DNA from 3 places in the Rhizobium sp. 01T417 genome. Region 3 is predicted to be linked to each of the others. Evidence: predicted binding sites of a transcription regulator. Region 3 holds the regulator's gene; each other region holds the start of a gene.
What was found. Region 3 encodes PhoB, which activates phosphate uptake and scavenging genes when phosphate is short. Its sites were predicted from a motif close to TGTCATNNANCTGTCAT; they were not measured.
Positions count from the first base shown of each region.

Region 1: the regulator PhoB is predicted to act here: its motif matches at 3,198-3,214, upstream of AC1DPR_RS03780 (alkaline phosphatase D family protein).
Region 2: the regulator PhoB is predicted to act here: its motif matches at 4,440-4,456, upstream of phnC (phosphonate ABC transporter ATP-binding protein).

Region 1 covers NZ_JBFTQH010000002.1:336,707-344,418, reverse strand. The annotation lists gene typA (translational GTPase TypA) at 1-1,435, opposite strand, end outside; gene AC1DPR_RS03780 (alkaline phosphatase D family protein) at 1,561-3,138, opposite strand; gene AC1DPR_RS03775 (ABC transporter permease) at 3,267-4,946, opposite strand; gene AC1DPR_RS03770 (ABC transporter substrate-binding protein) at 4,957-5,916, opposite strand; gene AC1DPR_RS03765 (ABC transporter ATP-binding protein) at 5,909-7,024, opposite strand; gene AC1DPR_RS03760 (M3 family metallopeptidase) at 7,163-7,712, opposite strand, start outside.
Region 2 covers NZ_JBFTQH010000003.1:35,790-43,501, forward strand. The annotation lists gene AC1DPR_RS04005 (alpha-D-ribose 1-methylphosphonate 5-phosphate C-P-lyase PhnJ) at 1-354, shown strand, start outside; gene phnK (phosphonate C-P lyase system protein PhnK) at 351-1,127, shown strand; gene phnL (phosphonate C-P lyase system protein PhnL) at 1,192-1,902, shown strand; gene AC1DPR_RS04020 (DapH/DapD/GlmU-related protein) at 1,899-2,516, shown strand; gene AC1DPR_RS04025 (hypothetical protein) at 2,873-3,274, shown strand; gene AC1DPR_RS04030 (ribonuclease H family protein) at 3,353-3,883, shown strand; gene AC1DPR_RS04035 (hypothetical protein) at 4,037-4,249, opposite strand; gene phnC (phosphonate ABC transporter ATP-binding protein) at 4,512-5,357, shown strand; gene phnD (phosphonate ABC transporter substrate-binding protein) at 5,446-6,351, shown strand; gene phnE (phosphonate ABC transporter, permease protein PhnE) at 6,422-7,393, shown strand; gene phnE (phosphonate ABC transporter, permease protein PhnE) at 7,402-7,712, shown strand, end outside.
Region 3 covers NZ_JBFTQH010000003.1:327,977-335,688, forward strand. The annotation lists gene AC1DPR_RS05445 (substrate-binding domain-containing protein) at 1-183, shown strand, start outside; gene pstC (phosphate ABC transporter permease subunit PstC) at 332-1,813, shown strand; gene pstA (phosphate ABC transporter permease PstA) at 1,810-3,132, shown strand; gene pstB (phosphate ABC transporter ATP-binding protein PstB) at 3,147-3,962, shown strand; gene phoU (phosphate signaling complex protein PhoU) at 4,006-4,719, shown strand; gene phoB (phosphate regulon transcriptional regulator PhoB) at 4,756-5,439, shown strand; gene AC1DPR_RS05475 (GcrA family cell cycle regulator) at 5,533-6,066, opposite strand; gene AC1DPR_RS05480 (aspartate aminotransferase family protein) at 6,495-7,691, shown strand.

The DNA of each region.
Region 1 (7,712 bases), on a different contig from region 3:
TTTCACCCTTGTAAGGCTGGTAGTCCTTGAACAGGCGGTTCATCACGGCAGTGCCGCGCGTATCCGTCAGGAGTTCCGACTGGTAGCCGATCAGGCCGCGGGTCGGCGCGTTGAAGACCAGGCGAACGCGGTTGCCGCCCGAAGGACGCAGCTCGGTCATTTCAGCCTTGCGCTCGGACATCTTCTGCACGACGACGCCGGAATGCTCTTCATCGACGTCGATGACGACTTCCTCGATCGGCTCCATCAGCTGGTCGTTCTCGTCGCGGTGCATGACGACGCGCGGACGCGACACGGCGAGCTCGAAGCCTTCGCGGCGCATGGTTTCGATCAGAACGGCGAGCTGCAATTCGCCGCGGCCGGAGACGTAGAACGAATCCTTGCCTTCGGCTTCTTCGATCTTCAGCGCGACGTTGCCTTCTGCTTCCTTGAACAGGCGGTCGCGGATGACGCGCGAGGTGACCTTGTCACCTTCGGTGCCGGCGAGCGGGCTGTCGTTGACGATGAAGGACATGGTGACGGTCGGCGGATCGATCGGCTGCGCGGTCAGCGCCTCGGTGATCGCGGGATCACAGAAGGTGTCGGCAACCGTGCCCTTGGAGAGGCCGGCGATCGCGACGATGTCGCCTGCATGCGCTTCATCGATCGAGGTGCGCTCGATGCCGCGGAAGGCGAGGATCTTGGAGATACGACCGGATTCGATCAGCTTGCCATCCTGGCCGAGAACCTTGACAGCCTGGTTCGGCTTGATCGAGCCGGAATTGATGCGGCCGGTGATGATGCGGCCGAGGAAGGGGTTGGCTTCGAGGATCGTGCCGATCATCGTGAACGGGCCTTCGGCAACCGTCGGCTCCGGAACGTGGTTGAGCACGAGGTCGAGCAGCGGTGCCAGACCCTGGTCCTTCGGGCCTTCAGGATTGACGTTCATCCAGCCATCGCGACCCGAACCGTAGAGGATCGGGAAGTCGAGCTGTTCGTCGGTCGCGTCGAGGCTGGCGAAGAGGTCGAATACTTCGTTGATGACTTCTTCATGGCGGCCATCGGGACGGTCGATCTTGTTGATCGCAACGATCGGACGGAGGCCGACCTTCAGCGCCTTGGAGACGACGAACTTGGTCTGCGGCATCGGGCCTTCGGAGGAGTCGACCAGAACGATCGCGCCGTCCACCATCGAGAGAATACGCTCGACTTCACCACCAAAGTCGGCGTGGCCGGGGGTGTCGACGATGTTGATGCGAACGCCCTTCCACTCGACCGATGTCGCCTTGGCAAGGATCGTGATGCCGCGTTCCTTTTCCAGGTCGTTCGAGTCCATGACGCGTTCTGCAACGCGCTGGTTCTCGCGGAACGAGCCGGACTGTTTCAGGAGTTCGTCAACCAGTGTCGTCTTGCCATGGTCAACGTGCGCGATAATCGCGATGTTGCGAAGTGCCATATGTCTATATCTCTGAAGCTGGGGCGCCGCGCTGGGAGAAGGCGCCAATTTCATTTGGGCGGCTCATACAGTGTTTTTCGCGTTTGCGAAAGGGGGGAGGCCGGATTGCCTGCCATGCATGGACGTCAACTCGATATCTGCGGATCGAGCGTCGTCCGCCACAGCTCGGTATCGTTCCGATCCATCAGCCTCACGGTCAGTTGCTCGGTCTGCCCGTCGATGTCGACAAGCCCGAAGAACTGCATGCCTGCCGACGGCGGCAGGTTCTGCTCCGCACCGCCGGGTGCGGCTTTCATGAACTTCACCTCCGGTCCGAAAGTCATGTCGAGTTCCTGCGGCCCATAGGTTCCGGAATGCAGCGGACCCGCAACGAACTCCCAGAATGGCAGGAACTCGCGGAACTTGGCCTTACCGGGATCGTAATAGTGTACAGCCGTGTAGTGCACGTCGGCTGTCAGCCAGATCATGTTCGCTATGCCGGCATCGCGGATGAAGCGCAGCAGATCGGCGAACTCCAGCTCGCGGCCAAGCGGGGCGCCATTGTCGCCGTTGGAGATCGACTCGCTGCCCGTCCGGTGGCCGTAATCGTCCCAGATCACCAGCCCGATCGGCAGATCGCAGGCGATCACCTTCCAGGTCGCGGTCGAACGCACCAGTTCCCGCTTCAGCCACGCCAGCTGGCGCTCGCCCAAAAGCCGCGACTCCGGCGTCGACTCGGCATCGAGCCCATGACTGTTCGGGCCGCGATAGGAGCGCAGGTCGATGAAGAAGACATCGAGCAGCGGACCGTAAGACACCTTGCGGTAGATCCGACCGGGCTCATCGGCCACGTAACGGATCGGCGTCATCTCGTGGAAGGCACGGCTTGCGCGGGCAGCAAGCGTGGCGATCGATTTTTCCTTGTAGCGATCATCATCACGGAGGTCGGTCGAGGGCGACCAGTTGTTCAGCACCTCGTGATCGTCCCATTGGTAGAAGACAGGGCAGACCGCATTGAACGCCTTCACGTGCTCGTCGAGCAGATTATAGGTCCACTGGCCGCGAAACTGGTCGAGCGTCTGCGCGATGTCGCGCTTTGCCTCGGTGACGACGCGGTTTTTCCAAACGCCGCCATCTCGCAGCCTGACCTCGTCCGTGATCGGATTGTCGGCGTAAATAGTGTCGCCCGAATGGATCATGAAATCCGGGCGATGGTAGGCGATCGTCGAATAGGTGCGCATCCCCTCCTCGTCGATGCCCCAGCCCTGGCCGGCCGTATCCCCAGACCACGCGAAGCGGATGCTGCGCTTGCCCGCCGGCGCCGTGCGAAACTGTCCATGGATGGGTTCCGACAGGTCGTTGAGGTCCTGCAGGTCGGCCGCACGAAAGCGATAGAAGATCTCTTGATCATCAGGGAGATTCTGGAGCAGCAGCTTTCCCGCAAGATTGGTGCCCGGTGTCACGTCTATGGGCGCGACGCGCACCGCGTTGGCGAACCGGTCGCTCGTCGAATACTCGACATGCAGTCGTGCCGGCCGGTTCACCTGCGCCCAGACCATACCCGAATTCGCATCGACATCGCCGGATTGCACGCCTGCTGTAAAGACCGGGCGACTTGACGAGCCGCGCGCGTAGTAGGGCATCGCCAGCCCCGCCAGTGCAAATCCGCCAACGGCGCCCATGGATGAGAGGAAGCGTCGGCGGGTTGTTTCAGTCAATGTCATGCCAAGGTCTATCCGGCTAACGGGAGGGCCGAACCTATGGCGGCTGTCATGTCATGCGTTTGAAGGCGGCATGACGGTTTTTCGAAACTTCAGCGACAGTTTTGCTACGAGGCGTCGCCGGTGAGGCGCTATTCCGCCACCAAACCACTGCGGCGAAGCAGCGTCAGCAGCAGAAGCGGCAAGAGCGTCGTGATGAGGATAGCGATGAAGGCCATCGCCATGCCGAGCCCGATCGATCCCTGTTCGAACTGGCGCCAGATGAAGGTGGCGATCGTCTGCATGCCGACAGGCGCCACGACAACCGAGGCCACCAGTTCGCGCGAGGCGAGCGCAAAGACCAATAGCATCGCCGAAGCAAGGCTCGGGAAGACGAGCGGCAGGAGGATGCGGCGAAAGGCGGTTACCCCGCTTGCGCCGAAGACCCGGGCCGCCGCTTCCAGGCTATCCCCGATCTGCTGGAAGGCCGCGGTCGTATAGCGCACCGGCTGCGGCAGCAGTATGCAGCAATAGGCGAGCAGCAGGATGAATGCCGTGTTGTAGGGGGTCGCCGGCAGCCATGGCATGTTCCAAGCAAGGATCAGCCCGACGGCAACGACGATGCCCGGCAGCGCATTCGGCAGGATCGTCATCGTGTCGATCGCCACGCGTCCGCGGATCTTCGTCTTGACGACCGTATAGGCGGCCAGCACGCCGATGAGCCCGGTAATCAAGGCCGTGCCGATGCCAAGCGAGAAGCTGTTGGCGAGCGCCCCCAGAGCGCCGGCGCTGTTGTTGAAGACCGACAGGAAGTTTTCGGCGCTGATGTTGTCGAGCGCCAGACCACCGGAAATCGTCCGCGACAGCGCCGTGAGCAGGATCGATAGCAGTGGCACGCCCGTTGCCAGGAAGGCAACCACGGCAAAGGCGATCATCACGGGAACCTTCATCGCCCCAAGCGGTCGCTTGTCCTTGGCAGCAGGTTTGCCGCCCACCGTTTGATAGGAGCGTCGGGCGAGGATCCATCGCTGCAGCAGGAATGTCAGCAGAGACATGACGACGAGCAGGATCGACAGGATCGCCGCTCCCGGCAGATCGATCGGCCAATCCGAGATCCGCAGGTCGATACCGGTGACCAGCACCTGGAAGCCGGCACGACGACCAAGGGCAGCGGGCGTACCGTATTCCTCGATCGCCGCGGCAAAGACCAGCATCAGGCTGGCAACGAGCCCGGGCGCCGACAGCGGCAGCGTGATCCGAAAGAAGGCGCGCGCCGGCGACGCGCCAAAGACGCGGCCGACATCCGCATAACGCGCACCAACAGCCTCAACCGTGCGCGACACGGCGAAATAGACCACCGGAAAGGTATTGAAGGCCATGACCATGGTCATGCCGAAGAGCGAGAAGAGGAAGGGCGCGAGGTTAAATCCCGCGATCTGCTGAAGATAGCCGCGCGGCTGCAGCGCCATGATCCAGCCAAGCGTCGCGATGTAGGGCGGGATCATGAATGGGACGAGCAGGAGCACATCCCACAGCGGTGCAAGCGGAATGCGGTAGAGTGCCCGAAACACGCCGAGCGGCACCGCCACCAGCGCCGAGGCCAGCACCACGCAACTGCCGAGCAGAATGGTGTTCCCGGCCATGTCGATCAGCGCGCTATCGAAAAGCGTCGCAGCAAGCGAGGAGAAAGGGCCCGCGAACGAGCCCTGTCCGATGTTGGGGAAGATGCCCTGAAGCACAACGGCGATGAATGGAACGGCGACGACAACGGTCAAGCTCGCGATCGCCAGCCAGGCGGCCGGCGCAGCACCGCTACTATCGTTCGTCCTCATCGCCCTGCCCTTATTTGCCGCCGAACGTGTCGGTGACCTGCTTCAGCGTTTCCTTCCGCTTGCCGTAAACGGCAGCGGTGTCGTACTTCAGCAGCTTCAGATCGCTGATCAGCGGACGGTTTGCCGGAATGTCGGTACGAGCCGGCATCAGCATCTGGTCGGCAACGAGCGTCTGGCCTTCGTCGGATAGCATGTAGTCGATGAACTTCTTCGCCTCGTCCTTGTTTTTCGACCAGTTGAGGATCATCGCCGGACGCGGCGCGATGACGGTGCCGGATTCCGGGAAGATCACATCGATGGCCTCGCCCTTTTCCTTGGCGTTGAGCGTGATGTAATCGACGGCGCCGAAGACAGCGGCCTTGGCACCCTGCAGAACCGGGTTCAGAGCCTCGGCATTGGCGCCGGCGATGATCGCGCCATTATCCTTCAGATCCTTGAAGAGCTTGAAGTCGTCCTGGCCGGCCAGTGCCGCCGTCAGCTCGAAGGACGAGCCGGATTGCGCCGGATCCGGAATATTGACGAGGTCCTTGTATTCGGGCTTCGTCAGGTCGGCCCACTCGGCGGGCTTCGGCGTGCCGCTCTTGGTGTTCCAGGCGATGCCGAGCGCCGAGATGCCCTGGGCAACGGCCGTGTCGGTCTTCAGGAAATCAGGAACCCTGGCGGCGTTCGGGCTGCTGTAGGACACGAGCCAGCCGCGCTTGGCGAAGTCGGTTGCCGTATCCCAGGAAGCCGAAATGAGAACGTCGACCACAGGGTTCGAGGCTTCTGCTTCGATACGGGCCATGACCTTGCCGGTCGTTGCCTGGAAGACATTGACCCTGACCCCAGTCTGTTTGGTGAAGCCGGCCGACAGCTTGTCGATCAGCCCCTGCGGACCGGCGGTATAGACCGTGATGTCGGCGTGGGCGACGCCCGCCATCAACGTTACGGCGAGAACGCCGAAAGTGATGCTCTTCAACGACTTAAGCATGCTCCAAATTCTCCTCTTTGGACAAATGAATTTCTTTGCCGAACCAGCGGATCTGGCCGGGATCGATCGACAGACCGATGCCCTCGCCGGGCCGCAGCTTGGCGCGGCTCAAAACCTGCAATTCGATCTTTTCGGCGCCGACCAGCGAGACGGTCGCCAGATGACCATCCCCGCGGAACTGCGAACGCAGCACCGTTGCGGCAAGTGTGCCTGGCAGGATCTCGCCCGCGCTGATCGATCCGGTGGGGATGAGGACGCGAACGGCGCAATCGACACCATCGACGCCGCGCAGCAATGCAAGGCCGCTACCTTTGAAGAACCAGTGTTCGTCGCGGTATTCGAGTTCGGCGATACCGCCGAGGCGCAGGAAGTCGGCCACCTCGGGCGTTGCGGGCTTCTCGATCAGCTCGTCGGGCGATGCCAGCTGCTCGATCAGCCCGCCACGCATGACGGCAACATCATCCGCCAGCGTCAGCGCCTCGCTATGATCGTGCGTGACGTAGATTGCCGTCAGGCCGAGCGTCGCGATCAGCTCGGCAAGTTCGCCGACCATGTTTTCACGCAGTTCGCGATCGAGATTGGACAGGGGTTCGTCGAAGAGAATGAGCTGCGGTTCGGCAACGATCGCTCGCGCGATCGCGACACGCTGTTGCTGGCCGCCGGAGAGATCGCTCGGCCGGCGGTCGGCATAAGCACCGAGACCGACGCGTTCGAGCGCCCGCATCGTCCGCGACTGCCGTTCGGATTTACCGACGCCGCGCATTTCGAGCGGAAAGGAGACGTTGCCGCCAACGGTCATGTTCGGCCAGAGCGCATAGTCCTGAAATACCATGCCGAGGTTGCGCTTTTCCGGCGGCGAGAAGGCGCCAGTTGCGGCATCGGCAACGGTGCGTCCGGTAATCGCGATCGAACCTTTCGTAGGCGCGAGCAGTCCGGCGACGAGCCTCAGAAGAGTGGTCTTTCCGCAACCGGACGGCCCAAGCAGCGCCAGCGTCTTGCCCTTGGAAAGCGAGATATCAATGCCCTTCAGAACGGGGGTCGCCCCATAGTGCAATTCCACGCCGGCCGTCGAAACGGCCGCATTGGTCTCTGAAGGTTGAGGGGTCATGAAAAAACCGGCATCGGTTGAAAATCGATGCCGGTTGCTTATTAACCTTCAATGACAGTCATGTGACGAAGCGGCAAGAAGCCGTCTTCCATCAATACTTTAGCCGTCGCGTATCGATGACGCGCAATACCTGCCGCCTCAGGCGTCGCTGCCCGACAGTTCTTCAAAGGTCGCAAGACCCTTCTTCACCAGCATGGCATCCGGGCTTGGCAGCTTGCCGCGGAAACCCTTGTAGGCATCCTCAGGATCGATCGCGCCACCGACGGAATAGATGTTGTCCTTGAGCTTGGCCGCCATCTCGCGATTGAACGCGTCGCCGGTTTCCTCGAAGGCGGCAAAGGCATCCGCATCGAGCACTTCGGACCACATGTAGGAATAGTAGCCGGCTGAATAGCCGCCCGAGAAGATGTGCTGGAAGTGCGGCGAGGCATGCCGCATGACGATCGACTTCGGCATGCCGAGCTCCGACAAGACCTCCGTCTGCACGACCATCGGATCCTCCACCTTGTCGCGGGTGTGGAACGCCATGTCGACAAGCGCAGACGAGGTGAACTCGACCGTATTGAAGCCGGAATTGAAGGTGCGCGCGGCCAGAACCTTGTCGAGCAGGGCCTGCGGCATCGGCTCGCCGGTTTCGAAATGCACGGCATATTGCTTCAGGATCGCGGGCACCGTCAGCCAGTGCTCG
Region 2 (7,712 bases), 290 kb from region 3:
GTCGCCGGCCGCTACGTCATGGACCCGTCGCCGACGCCGAAGTTCGACAATCCGAAAATGCACATGTCGGAGGCGCTGCAGCTCTTCGGGGCAGGGCGCGAGAAGCGTATCTATGCCGTTCCGCCCTATACCGAAGTCGTCAGCCTCGATTTCGACGACTATCCCTTCGAGATCCAGCGCTTCGGCAAGCCCTGTGCGCTCTGCGGCGCGGAAGAGGTCTATCTCGACGAGGTCATCCTCGATGACAAGGGCGGGCGCATGTTCGTCTGCTCCGACACTGACCATTGCGAAGATCGCCGCGCCCATGGGCATGCCGGCGAGATGTTGGCACCCAATCAGGAGGCCGCCGAATGAGCGACACCCCGCTTCTCAAAGTCAACGACGTCTCGAAGTTCTACGGCAACCGTATCGGCTGCCGGAAGGTCTCCTTCGAGCTCTGGCCCGGCGAAGTGCTCGCCATCGTCGGTGAATCCGGCTCAGGCAAGACGACGCTGCTCAATTGCATCTCGACGCGGTTGATGCCGACCGCCGGCAGCGTCGAATACCACATGCGCGACGGCGCCTATCGCGACCTCTACCGCATGAACGAGGCCGAGCGCCGCTTCCTGATGCGCACGGACTGGGGTTTCGTGCATCAGAATCCGGCTGACGGTCTGCGCATGACGGTGTCTGCGGGTGCCAATGTCGGCGAACGCCTGATGGCGATCGGCGACCGCCACTACGGCAACATCCGCTCCACAGCTATCGACTGGCTGCAGCGCGTCGAGATCGACGAAGGCCGTATCGATGACCAGCCGCGCGCCTTCTCCGGCGGCATGCGCCAGCGTCTGCAGATCGCCCGCAATCTGGTGACCGGCCCGCGTCTGGTGTTCATGGACGAGCCGACCGGCGGCCTCGACGTGTCGGTGCAGGCACGCTTGCTCGATCTCGTGCGTGGTCTCGTCAACGATCTAGGCCTTGCCGCGATCATCGTCACCCACGACCTCGCCGTCGCGCGCCTGCTGTCGCACCGCATGATGGTGATGAAGGATGGCCATGTCATCGAGCAGGGGCTGACCGATCGCGTCCTCGACGATCCGCGCGAGCCATACACGCAGCTCCTCGTTTCCTCCATCCTGCAGGTCTGATCGCGAATGCTGTTCGGACTCCGGCTACAGGTGTCCGTGGCAAGCGAAACTAAGGAAAGAAATCATGGCAACGCCACTCGTTGTTTCTGAAGTCGTCAAGAGCTTCACCATGCACCTGCGCGACGGCATCAAGCTGCCGGTCGTTTCGGACGTATCCTTTTCCGTCGCATCCGGGGAATGCGTGGTCCTCGGCGGCCCTTCGGGCATCGGCAAGAGCTCGCTCCTGAAGATGACCTATGGCAACTATGCCGTCGATAGCGGCCAGATCCTCATCAAGCATCATGACAAGATCGTCGATCTGGCGACCGCTGACCCGCGCACGATCATCGACGTTCGTCGCCACACACTCGGCTATGTCAGCCAGTTCCTGCGAACAGTGCCGCGTGTCGCGGCGATTGACGTTGTTGCCGAGCCGCTGGTCGCCCGCGGCGAGAAGGCGGAAACGGCGCGGGAGAAGGCGGCAAACCTTCTCTCGAAGCTGAACCTGCCGGAAGCGCTCTGGCAGCTCCCGCCCGCCACTTTCTCCGGCGGCGAGCAGCAGCGCGTCAACATCGCCCGCGGCTTCATCACCGAGCATACCGTCCTGCTCCTCGACGAGCCGACGGCCTCGCTCGACGCCAGGAACCGCGCCGTCGTCGTCGGCATGATCGAGGAAAAGAAGAAGGCGGGGGTCGCCCTTCTCGGCATCTTCCACGATGAGGAAGTGCGCGAGGCCGTCGCCGACCGCATTATCGACGTTCAGAAGTTCTCGCCGCGAAAGGCAATCGCCGCATGAGCCGCAGGATTGGCCTCGAGCCCTATTTCAATGAAACGGCATCCGTGAAGAACGCCACCTTCGGCCGCTTCACGGAGGTCTCGGAGCGTTGCCGCATCGAGGAAGTCGAGTTCGGCGACTATTCCTATGTCATGCAGGACGGCGCCATCTGGTGCGCGACGATCGGCAAGTTCGTCAACATCGCCGCCTCGGTGCGCATCAACGCCACCAACCACCCGACCTGGCGCGCAACGCTGCACCACTTCACCTATCGCGCCGCCGACTATTGGCCGGATGCCGATATGGAGACCGATTTCTTCGAATGGCGTCGCTCCAACCGCGTCGTCATCGGGCATGACGTCTGGATCGGCCACGGTGTGACCATCCTGCCCGGTGTTACGGTCGGCAATGGCGCGGTCATCGGCGCCGGTGCCGTCGTCTCCAAGGATGTTGCCCCTTACACCATCGTCGGCGGCGTCCCCGCCAGGCTGATCCGCGAACGCTTCCCGAAGGAGGTCGGCGAACGGATGGACAAGCTCGCCTGGTGGGATTGGGAGCACGACCGCCTGCGGGTCGCGCTGGCCGATTTCCGCGCGCTGAGCGCCGAAGATTTCCTCGCCCGCTACGAAGCATGATCGGGCGCCCCAGACTGGGGCGCTCATTCTGCCCGGAGCTTGACCGGCCCAAAATCGGCCGGCCGACCGCCGTTGCTCGCGGCACGCCTGGGTGCCTAAAACTTTGCAGCCGACGAAGCATCGGCTCACCCCATTGTCACAATAGTCGCGCCTGTCTCTGCTAAGAAAGAACAGGAGACGACCCCTGTTTGCCGCAAGGATAACCACGCGTCTTGGGCGTGGATGAGCTTGCGTGAATGCCAATTCCTGTAAGAATCGGAAACACATTGTGACTAAGTCTTTACAAAAGCTACCCTTTTCCGACTTGTCTCGTAAACCTACTTCATGGATATTAGACTGATCTTGAGGAAGTCATCATGATCAGAATGATTGAAGATCCGGCGGAATTGGCCGGCGAAGATATCACTGGTAAGTATATTCTGCGCAAGCTCAACTATCATTGGTTCGCCTACGGCAAGGCTGCGATCGTGACCGCCTGCAAGGGCACGATCCTGGAGCTTGATCGTGAGGAAACGGTCTATTCCGAGCATTGGGGCCGCCGCGCCTACACGGGAACCGGCAAGCGCTATCCGGGTGGTATCTGTCCGATATCGGCGGTCGCCTGCGTCTGCGATACGCCGGACGACGTAAATGCCGTCATCCAGCTCGATGTCGACGCGCAGGACGAGTTCTACCGGTTGATCGCCAAGACGGAAGCCAAGGTTCGCGCCCTTGCGTCTTCTTCAGAGAACACGGTGTTTCTGGCGGCTGCCGAATAGGTCTGGCGTTCCTGGTGGTTCGGTATAAGACCGAGCCTCCCGCGATCGGTCCTCGCGGATGGATGTCACAAGGCGCAAATGACCGACAACACCGACACTATTCTCCTTGCTGAAAATATTGGCTCCAGGCACGATCTCCACGTCTTCGCCGACGGTTGTTACGAACCCGATTCAGGGGAGGGCGGCTGGGCATTTGTGGTCTTTCGCGACGATGCCGAAGTCGCCTCCGGTTTTGGCTGCGTCAGGGACACCGCCAGCAATGCGACCGAACTGGTCGCGCTGCTCGAAGCGGTGGCGTGGATCAACAGCAATGCAGCGGGGGAAACAGCCGTCGTCTGGTCCGACTCCGTTTACGCCGTCAAAGGCTGCAATCACTGGCGCCACATCTGGAAGAACAACGGCTGGAAGAAGATAAGCGCCAACGCGAAGGTCCGAAGCCGCACCATCGCAAATCCGGATTTTTGGAAGGCGATAGACGCTCAACTCTCGCGCAATCGCCTGCTGACGATCGCCTGGTGCAAGGGTCATTCGGGCCTTGCCGGCAACGAGCGCGCGGATGAACTCGCCGAGCGCGGCCGCCTGTCACTGCGTGGCAAGGGTATCCGATGAAAGTTGACCCAAGTCGGCCCGCGCGCGGAAGTGAGGTTCCGATAGGCGCCGCCGGCACGTAACCATCGCTCGCAGCTGTCCGTAACGCCTTGAGGCCAGGTGGCTGCACGCGCCGCCGTCGCCGTTGCCGCAATCAACTCTTGGCTTCGGCCCTCACGCCCATGGGTTCTTCGCCAGCTGCCATTCACCGGTCTCGTCAGGTTCGACGCGCTTGTTGCCGCGGTAGAAGATCGGCAGTCCGGTCTTCTTGTCCATGGAAAAGCGGCTGGGCGTGAACTTCTCGTCCTCGTGTCCGCGGATGGCGAGAGCGAGGGCCTCTTTGAACTTCCCGTCTTTGCACAGGCTTTTGAAGAGTGTCTGGTCCATCGCTTTACTCCACTATCGTCGGGTCCCGGATTGCCTGCCATCGACTGGCGGTCCGGTCAACCGTCAATGGCGACAGGCCGGGGGTTGAAATCGCGAGGCGAGACGCCGACCGGCAGGCTCTTATCTTCAGGCAAACCGGCCGGGCTTCGTTATCCCCCAAAACTCGATTATGACAGTCCTTACATAAAACTGACATTGGAGCTTCATGAACCGGGACTAATGCACTCCCTCATATCGCATCTGGACTATGAGGAAGAGCATGATGTTCGAACTGAAGAATGTCACCCGCCGTTTCGGAAAGAAGACAGCTGTTGATTCCGTGACGCTCGACATTCCTCAGGGCCAGATGGTCGGCATTATCGGCCGTTCCGGCGCCGGTAAGTCCACGCTTCTGCGCATGATCAACCGTCTGCAGGAGCCGACGTCGGGCTCGATCCATTTCGCCGGCGTCGAGGTTTCCAGTCTCCGTGGCCAGGCGCTGCGCAACTGGCAGCGCGATTGCGCGATGATCTTCCAGCAGTTCAATCTCGTTCCGCGTCTCGACGTTCTGACCAACGTCATGCTCGGTCGTCTCAACCATCGTTCGACCACGATGAGCCTGCTCGGTCTTTTTAGCCGCGAAGAGCGCATCCACGCCATCGCTGCCCTTGAGCGTCTCGGCATCGAGCAGACGGCTTTGCAGATGGCCGGCACTCTGTCGGGCGGCCAGCAGCAGCGCGTGGCGATTGCCCGCGCCCTGATGCAGAACCCGAAGATGGTGCTCGCCGACGAGCCGATCGCCTCGCTCGACCCGCTCAATGCGAAGATTGTCATGGACGCGCTGCGCGATATCAACGAGCGCGAAGGCATCACCGTCATCACCAACCTTCATACGCTCGATACGGCCCGCAACTATTGCGAACGCATCGTCGGGATGGCCGCTGGCCGCGTCGTGTTCGATGGCAGGCCTTCCGAATTGACCGCCGATGCCGTCAAGCAGATCTACGGCACCGACAAGGATGGCGCCAGCATCGACGAGACGATGACCTCGACCTCGATCAACATTCCCGCGGCCGTTGCCGCCAATCAATCCGCCGGCTTGCAACCGCTGGCGCTGGCCGGTCTCTGAGAGGGGCGGCCTCGATCGTAAGCCCGCGTTATGGGCACCTTCTTCTAACCAGAGATCGCCGGGGACACCGGTCAATCAGGAGAGTACCATGTTGAAGAAAGCACTCTTTGCCGCGACGGCGCTGTTTGCGCTTGCCGGCGTCTCGCATGCCGCAGACCTCAAGGAATTCCGCGTCGGCATCCTCGGCGGCGAAAACGAAGCCGACCGCCTGCGCAACTACGCTTGCCTGGCTGACCACCTGAAGACCGAGTTCGGCTTCGAGAAGGTTTCGCTCTTCCCGGCTGCTGACTATGACGGCGTTATCCAGGGTCTGCTCGGCGGCACGCTCGACTTCGCGGAGCTCGGCGCTTCCGGCTACGCCGCCATCGCCATCAAGGACGACAAGGCCGTTACGCCGATCCTGACGACGGTTCAGAAGGACGGCTCGACGGGCTACCACTCGATCGGTCTCGCCCTGAAGTCCTCCGGCATCAAGGACATCAAGGACGCAAAGGGCAAGAAGCTCGGCTACGCCGATCCGGACTCCACCTCGGGCTACCTGATCCCGCTGACGCAGATCCCGAAGGACACTGGCATGCCGAACGACCAGTACTTCGCGTCCACGCAGTTCAACGGCGGCCACGAGAACAACCTTCTCGCCGCTTACGACGGCAAGGTCGACATCGCTGTTGATGACTCCTCGGGCATCGGCGATTTCAAGGACGGCTACACCTCCGGCACCTTCCGCAAGGCCGTCGACAAGGGCACCGTAGACCCGAACAAGCTGGTTGAAGTCTGGCGTTCGCCGCTGATCCCGAACGGCCCGCTCGTCGTTCGCAACGAACTCGGCGCTGATTGGCAGGCCAAGCTCACCGACTTCTTCATGAAGCTCCCGGAAAAGGATGCCAAGTGCTTCGCAGCCATCGAAGGCGGCGACTACCAGGGCTACACCAAGGTTCAGGCTGACTTCTACAACGCCATCATCGACGCTCGTAAGGCTGCCATCGGCGGTTGATCGATCCTGACAGTTGGAGGGCGGCCGTCACAAGCCGCCCTTTTTCCTGCGAAGAAAGCGGACACCCTTCATGACTTTTGCCGATCCCAACGCCCAAGCGCCCGCCGTCCAGCAAAGCGCAAGTGAAATCGGTGACGCCTGGAGCAAGATGGTGGCCCGCCGTCGCCTCTATACCGGTCTCGGGCTGGTGATCCTGCTGGCTGCCTTTGTCGCCTCGGTACGGTTCGCAGACGAAAGCAATGCCGGCCATTTCTTCGAACGCCTGCCGCATCTCTTCGATTTTCTGAGCTGGCTCATTCCCAAGGATTGGAATGACGTCTGGCGCGCCCTGTTCGATGTCGCAAGCCCGATCCAGAAGACCGGCGAGGAGTACAATTTCGCCGAGGGTCGCGTCTATGTCTGGGGCGATTTCTATATTCCCGAATATTTCCATTTGATGATCATCACGATCAACGTCGCGCTGGTCTCGACTCTCATCGGCTTCATCTTCGCCGTGCCGCTGAGCTTTCTCGTGGCCCGCAATCTGGCACCATCCAATCCGCTGCGCATCGTCGCCAAGCGTCTGACGGAATTCCTGCGTGCCTTCCCCGAGATCGTCATCGCCGGCCTGTTTTCGGCCATCCTATCGATCGGTCCGGTTGCCGCGATCATCGCGGTCAGCCTGCACACTATCGGGGCGCTCGGTAAACTCTTCTATGAGGTCGTCGAAAACATCGACATGAAGCCGGATGAAGGCATGAAAGCCGTCGGTGCCAGCTGGTCGGAGCGCGTCCGCTTCGCCGCGATGCCGCAGGTCATGCCGAACTTCGTCTCCTACGCACTGCTGCGCCTCGAGATCAACGTCCGCGCCTCCACCATCATCGGTGCCGTCGGCGGCGGCGGTATCGGCGAGGAGCTGAAGCTCTCCATCTCGCGTGGATTCGGCGCCAAGACGATGGCGCTCGTTCTCCTGCTTTTCATCACAATCGTTGCGGTCGACCAGTTCTCCGCATGGCTGCGCCGCCGCCTCGTCGGCGAGCACGCCTTCCTTTTGCAGCATTGAGGTCCGCCATGACGGTGATCGACGCCAACCGGATGCACGAGATCGAGCAGCGCTATCCGGAATATTTCAAGCGGTCCTTCAAGCAGCGCTTCGGCGGCCTGATGATCGTGATCGCGACTCTCGTCTATGCGCTTTACGCGACCTGGTTCTTCGACCTGCCGAAGCTGCTTGCCGAAGCTCACTGGGAGCGCGTCGGCCTCTATCTCAGCCAGTGGGTCAGCTATGACGTGCAGCCGGAGTTCCGCATCGGTGATGATGGCATCACGGTCAAGTATCCGCGCTTCTCGCCGCTCGGCGACGATCCGCATCCCGACTGGGT
Region 3 (7,712 bases):
TTCTTCTACGTCAAGAAGGCACACCTCGGCGTCATCCCGGGCCTGAAGGAATACGTCAACTTCTTCGTATCCGAACAGATGATCGGACCGGACAGCCCGCTCGTCGAGTACGGCCTCGTTGCCGCTCCGGACGGTGAGCGCGACGCGATCCGCAAGGGCGTTGAAGACGGCAAGACTATGTAAGGACTTTGCCGGCGCGATCACCAGATCGCGCCGGCTTTGCCTTGTTCCGCCAAGTCGGGACGGGGTCTGAACTTCTGCAAGTTTGAGAGCCGGATCGGTCCGCCTGCCGTTTCCGCTTTTGGGGTCAAAGGGCCTGGGACCTAAACGAATGGGTACATCCATCATACTCTTGTGTCTCGTGGTGCTTGGCGCCGTTGCTTTCATCGCAGCGCGCAGCCGTGCTACGGCACTTGCCGGGGGCAAGTCCTCCGCGCTGCATTCGCGACCGGGCTACTATGGCGCCTATGCCGCCATCTGGGCGGTGCTGCCGGCACTTATCGTGCTGTGCGCCTGGCTGCTGATCAGCCCTTCGATCATTGAGTCTTCCGTCCGTGGCACTTTCCCGGATGACGTCAAGGCGCAGCCGGCCGCGCAGCAGAACCTGAATTACGGGATGGTCAGCGCGATTGCGCGCGGCTTGCCGCTCCTCACCCCGGAGAAGATCAGCGGTGCAGCCAGCGATCCGGCTGGCCTCCAGGCAAAGCTTGCTGCAAAGGGCGTTCCGCTGGCCGGCCAGCCGCAGCCATACATGATCGACGCAGCGCAAAAGCTGAACGAAGAATCGGCTTCCAGCCGCCTCGTCATGACGGCGGTCGTCCTCATCCTTGCCGTTGCCGGCGCATTCTATGCGCTTCGTGAAGTCGCTCCGCGATTCCGTGCACGCAACCGCGTCGAACGTGTCATGCTTTGGGGCCTGCTCCTGGCGTCCTCGATCGCCATCCTGACGACGATCGGTATCGTTCTGTCAATGCTGACGGAAGCCGCGCATTTCTTCGCGGTCGTTCCTGCTGCAGACTTCTTCTTCGGTACGGTCTGGGATCCGCGCTTTGCTGGTGCCGGCGGCTCGTCCTTCGGGCAATTCGGCCTGATACCGCTGCTGCTAGGCACGCTTTACATCGGCTTCGTTGCGATGCTGGTGGCGGTGCCTGTCGGCCTGTTCGCGGCGATCTACATGGCGGAATACGCGGCCCCCGCGGTGCGATCGATCGCAAAGCCGCTGCTCGAAGTGCTCGCTGGTATTCCGACGATTGTTTACGGCTTTTTCGCCCTCGTCACGGTCGGCCCCTTCCTCCGCGACCTGTCTTCGCAGGTAAACGGCCTCCTTACCGGCAATTATGCGAACTTTATTCAGGCACAGAGCGTTCTGACAGCGGGTATCGTCATGGGCATCATGCTGATCCCATACGTTTCGTCGCTCTCCGACGATATCATCACCGCTGTGCCGCGTGCGCTCCGCGATGGTTCGCTCGGTCTCGGTGCGACGCGTTCGGAGACAATCAAGAAGGTGGTGCTTCCCGCGGCGCTGCCCGGCATCGTCGGCGCGCTTCTGATGACTGCATCGCGCGCCATCGGCGAAACCATGATCGTGGTGCTGGCGGCGGGTGTCGCAGCGCGCATCCAGATCAACCCGTTCGAGCCAATGACGACAGTCACTGTCAAGATAGTCAATCAGCTCACTGGTGATCTGGAGTTCACCTCGCCGCAGACGCTGGTTGCCTTCGCGCTTGGTATCACGCTGTTCTTCATCACGCTTTGCCTCAACATCTACGCGCTCTATATCGTGCGCAAATACCGGGAGCAGTACGAATGACGGATATTGTTTCTCCGGGTCAGGGCGTTGTCGTTTCGAAGGCGCCTGAACGTCGCGACATCGGCCTCAAGCGCCGCTATGCCGCCGAGCGCCGGTTCCGCATCTATGGCATCGCTGCGATCTCCTTTGGCTTGATCTTCCTGGCGGTTTTGCTGACGAGCGTCGTCAGCAAGGGCTACACGGCCTTCCTGCAGACGGCGATCACGCTGCCGATCGAGTTCAGCGAGAAAACCATCGACCCGAACAACAAGCGCGCAACGGATCCGTCCGTGCTGATCGCGGCCAATTATTCGGTTCTCATCCGCGACGCGATGGTCAAGACGCTGAACCTCAATGCATCGAGCCGTCCCGAGGTGCGTGACGCGACCGCTATGATCTCCAAGGGCGCGCCGATCCAGCTGCGCGACATGGTCGTTGCCGATCCGTCGCTCATCGGCAGGACAGTCAACATCACCCTGCTTGCAGACGCCAACGTTGACTCCGCCAACAAGGGTCAGATTGACCTCAAGGTCGACGAGAAGAACCGCAAGGTGAACGACAGGCAGGTTGGCTGGATGAACCAGCTGGCGGAAACCGGTGCGCTGCACAAGAAATTCAACACCGGGCTCTTCGTCAACGGCAACTCCAGCCGTCCCGAGGCCGCCGGTCTTGGTGTCGCCCTGGTTGGCTCGCTTTATCTGATGTTGATCGTGCTCGTCCTTTCCCTGCCGATCGGCGTTGCCGCTTCGATTTACCTCGAGGAATTTGCACCGAAGAACAAGCTGACGGACCTGATCGAGGTCAACATCAACAACCTCGCGGCGGTTCCCTCCATCGTCTACGGTCTGCTCGGTCTTGCTGTTTTCATCAACTTCGCCGGCCTGCCGCGTTCAGCGTCGCTGGTTGGTGGTCTGGTACTGACCCTGATGACCTTGCCCACGATCATCATCGCGACCCGCGCAGCGCTTCGCGCCGTCCCGCCATCGATCCGCTCGGCCGCGCTCGGCCTCGGCGCCTCCAAGATGCAGATGGTCTTCCACCACGTCCTGCCGCTTGCGATGCCCGGTATCCTGACCGGCACGATTATCGGTCTGGCGCACGCGCTCGGGGAGACGGCGCCGCTGCTTTTGATCGGCATGGTCGCTTTCGTCGCGAATGCTCCGGCGACGCCCATGGAGCCTTCGACGGCCCTGCCGGTGCAGGTCTACATGTGGGCCAATGAAGCCGAGCGCGCCTTCGTCGAGCGGACCTCCGGCGCCATTATCGTCCTGCTCCTATTCCTGATCCTCATGAACCTCGGAGCCATCCTCTTGCGTCGTCGCTTTGAGCGCCGCTGGTAAACGGAGTAAACATTATGAACATGTTGACGGAAGCAGCAGTTGAGAAAGCGGTTGATCAGAAGATGAACACCATTCCCTACAAGATGATCGGCCAGGACGTCTCCGTTTACTACGGCGAGAAGCGCGCGCTGTTCGACGTGAAGCTGAACATCCGTGAAAACACGGTGACCGCCCTGATTGGCCCATCCGGTTGCGGCAAGTCCACCTTCCTGCGCAGCCTGAACCGCATGAACGACACGATCGACGGTTGCCGCGTCACTGGCAAGATCACGCTCGATGGCGAAGATATCTACGATCCGGATATCGACGTTGTGGAGCTTCGCGCGCGTGTAGGCATGGTGTTCCAGAAGCCCAACCCGTTCCCGAAGACGATCTACGAAAACGTCGCCTACGGTCCGCGTATCCATGGGCTCGCCAAGTCGAAGGCCGACATGGACCAGATCGTCGAACACAGCCTGCAGCGCGCCGGCCTCTGGAATGAGGTGAAGGATCGCGTTCACGAAGCCGGCACCGGTCTTTCCGGTGGTCAGCAGCAGCGCCTCTGCATCGCCCGCGCCGTCGCCGTCAGCCCCGAAGTCATCCTGATGGACGAGCCATGCTCGGCACTCGATCCGATTGCAACGGCCAAGGTCGAGGAGCTCATCCACGAGCTCCGCGAGAACTACACGATTGTCATCGTGACGCACTCGATGCAGCAGGCCGCCCGTGTTTCGCAGCGCACAGCCATGTTCCACCTTGGCAACCTCGTCGAGGAGAATGACACCGACAAGATGTTCACCAACCCGGACGATCCGCGCACCCAGGACTACATCATGGGCCGCTTCGGTTGATCGGCCGTCTCGGTAGCACTTACGATATTCAAGGATGAGCCCTATGGCATCGACACATATCTTTTCTGCCTACGACGATGATTTGAAGTTCCTGTCCCGCCGTATCTCGGAAATGGGCGGCTTGGCCGAGCAGATGGTCTCGGATGCCGTACGCGCGCTCGTAAACGGCGATACGGCTCTTGCCCAGAAGGTCATCTCGGACGATGTGATCCTCGACCACGCGGAGCGCGAGATCGGCGACAAGGCGATCGTCACGATCGCCCGCCGCCAGCCGATGGCGGCCGATCTTCGCGAGATCATGGGCTCCATCCGCATCGCGGCAGACCTGGAGCGCGTCGGCGACCTGGGCAAGAACACTGCCAAGCGCGTCATTGCCGTACAGAGCGCCGGCGTGCCGCGCAAGCTCGCCCGCGGCCTCGAGCACCTGTCCGAGCTCGCCCTCGTCCAACTCAAGGAAGTCCTCGACGTCTACACGAGCCGTGCTGCCGACAAAGCAAAATCGGTCCGTGAGCGCGACGAGGAAATCGACGCGATGTACACCTCGCTGTTCCGTGAAATGCTCACCTACATGATGGAAGATCCGCGCAACATCACCAGCTGCACGCATCTTCTGTTCTGCGCCAAGAACATCGAGCGCATCGGCGACCACGCCACCAACATTGCCGAAACGATCTACTACATGGCCACCGGTGCCCAGCCGGAAGGCGAACGTCCGAAGGACGATACCGCCAACACCGTCGGCGCAGTCACTGAATAGTCATTCCGCGACCGCGCCCCCAGGAGACCGAAACGAATGATCCCTAAAGTAGCTGTCGTTGAAGACGAAGAAGCGCTGAGCGTGCTTCTCCGCTATAACCTTGAGGCCGAAGGCTTTGAGGTCGATACCATCCTGCGCGGCGACGAGGCCGAGATCCGGCTTCAGGAACGCACGCCGGACCTTCTCATCCTCGATTGGATGTTGCCGGGCGTGTCTGGCATCGAGCTCTGCCGCCGCCTGCGCATGCGGCCGGAAACCGAGCGCCTGCCGATCATCATGCTGACCGCCCGTGGCGAGGAAAGCGAACGGGTTCGCGGCCTCTCGACCGGTGCTGACGATTACGTCGTCAAGCCGTTCTCGACGCCGGAGCTTGTCGCTCGCGTCAAGGCGATGCTGCGTCGTGCCAAGCCCGAGGTGCTCTCGACGCTGCTGAAGTGCGGCGATATCGAGCTGGATCGCGAGACGCACCGCGTTCACCGCAAGAGCCGCGAAGTCCGCCTCGGCCCGACCGAATTCCGCCTTCTCGAGTTCTTGATGGCATCGCCCGGCCGCGTCTTCTCGCGCTCGCAGTTGCTCGATGGCGTCTGGGGTCACGACATCTATGTCGACGAGCGTACTGTTGACGTCCATGTCGGCCGCCTGCGCAAGGCTTTGAACTTTTCCAACATGCAGGACGTCATCCGCACCGTGCGCGGTGCCGGCTATTCGATGGAAGCCTGATCCTTTCAGGCGAGAGCCTGAGAGGTCTTTCCCTTACAACGAAAAACGGGCCCGCGAGGGCCCGTTTTCTTTATTCCTTATCCGGCTTCCGGGTCAGGCGACCCGGTTAGCGGCCTTGCGGCGCTCGTTGACCGGCTGGTAGGCCATGCGCTGATGATACGTGCAATACGGGGAAGAGTCCGGGGACTCGCAACCGCAGAAGTGGAAGTCGTCATTGAGCGGATCGCCGACCGGCCACTTGCAGGTGCGCTCGGTGAGCTCGGTGAGGCCAAGGCGGCGAGAAATCGGAACGATTACATTTGCGGCCGGACGGAAGCGGACTTCCTCCACCGTATCGATTTCGATCTCTTCCTTGAGCATCGTCGCGCCCTGTTGGCGGGTAACGGTGCGTGTGGTGATCCGCGAGGCGTAGTTCGTGGCGCGGGGCGCCGAAGTCGTGCGCTTGGGGGTTCTGACGGTGGTCGTCGAACCGCCGGCCTTGGCACGGCCGGGCAGACTCAAACGATGGACTTTACCAATGACGGCGTTACGACTTACACCGCCAAGTTGTGCTGCGATCTGGCTGGCGCTCAGGCCTTCGGACCACAGCTTCTTCAGTTTTTCAACGCGCTCGTCTGTCCAGTTCATGCCCCTGTCTCCGCCTTATTAGCGTTGGTGTAGGCAGAATCCTTCACCGTTGCCACGGACGTATCCGAGGCAAGAAACGCTTACTCAAATTTTGGTGACTAGTTCCGCCGCATGCAGCCTAGTAATTGAGTTTTAACCTAGTGTGAGGCCGACTCCGTGACAAGAGTCGGTTGAATCTCGGGGAATCGATTTTCAAGTTTTCCCCAACTTGCTGGGCGTGAGAGTCATTTATGCAACATAGTTGTTGATAGGTCGAGCGCCTCGGGATGGCTGCTTGACGCATGCAGCGAAACCTCAGTTTTGTTGACATTGCAGTGCGAAAAGTAAATAGTGCTGCTCGCCGCCGAAAGGCGGCATTTTTAATTTTCCGGACCTGCTTTCCTTAGCCGGAGTCCGGCTGCTGATGATTGCTGATAGGAGATCGCGCCATGGCTGAAGCCGCGCTTTACGACACCTACTCTCGTGCCCCGCTGCGGTTCGAGCGAGGAGAAGGCGTGTGGCTGATCAGCGAAACGGGCGAGCGATATCTTGATTTCGGCGCGGGCGTTGCCGTCACCTCCGTTGGCCACAGCCATCCGCATGTGGTTGGCGCGCTGAAGGAGCAGGCCGACAAGGTCTGGCATCTGTCCAACATCTATGAGATCCCGGGTCAGGAAACACTGGCAAAGCGGCTGACCGATGCGACCTTCGCCGATAAGGTGTTCTTCACGAACTCCGGCGCGGAAGCCTTGGAATGCGCGATCAAGACCGCGCGCCGCTATCAGTTTTCCAAGGGCCATCCCGAGCGGTTCCATATTATCACCTTTGAAGGCGCCTTCCATGGCCGTACGCTGGCGACGATTGCCGCCGGTGGCCAGGAGAAATACCTCGAAGGCTTCGGTCCCAAGGCGCCTGGCTTCGATCAGGTGCCGTTCGGTGATCTCGATGCACTCCGCAGCGCCATCACAAATGAAACGGCCGCGATCCTCATCGAACCTATTCAGGGGGAAGGCGGCGTCCGCCCGGCGACGAACGAGTTCCTGAAGGCACTTCGCGCGATCTGCGACGAGCATGGTCTGCTGCTGATTTTCGATGAAGTGCAGACCGGCATGGGCCGCACGGGCAAGCTCTTTGCGCATGAGTGGTCAGGCGCTACCCCCGATATCATGGCGGTTGCCAAGGGCATCGGCGGCGGCTTCCCGCTCGGAGCCTGCCTTGCCACGGCAGAGGCCGCTTCCGGCATGAAGGCCGGCACGCATGGCTCCACTTATGGCGGCAATCCGCTCGCCATGGCAGTTGGCAGTGCCGTGCTCGACGTGATCCTCGCGGAGGGCTTCCTGCAGCAGGTGCGTGACGTCTCGCTGGTATTCCGCCAAGGGCTGGCCTCGCTCAAGGATCGCTATCCTGATATCATCGAGGATATCAAGGGCGAGGGGCTGCTGCTCGGCGTCAAGGCCGCCGTGCCGTCCTCCGAACTGCTGCAGGCGATCCGTGACGCCCATCTGCTCGGCGTACCCGCTGGCGACAATGTCATTCGTCTTCTGCCGCCTCTGGTCGTCACTGCTGACGAAGCCCGCGAGGGCCTTGCCCGCCTCGAACGCGCCGCCGAAAGCGTGCGCGCTGCGAAGGTCAAGAAGACGGCTTAATGAATAGTGCCTGTCGGAAGG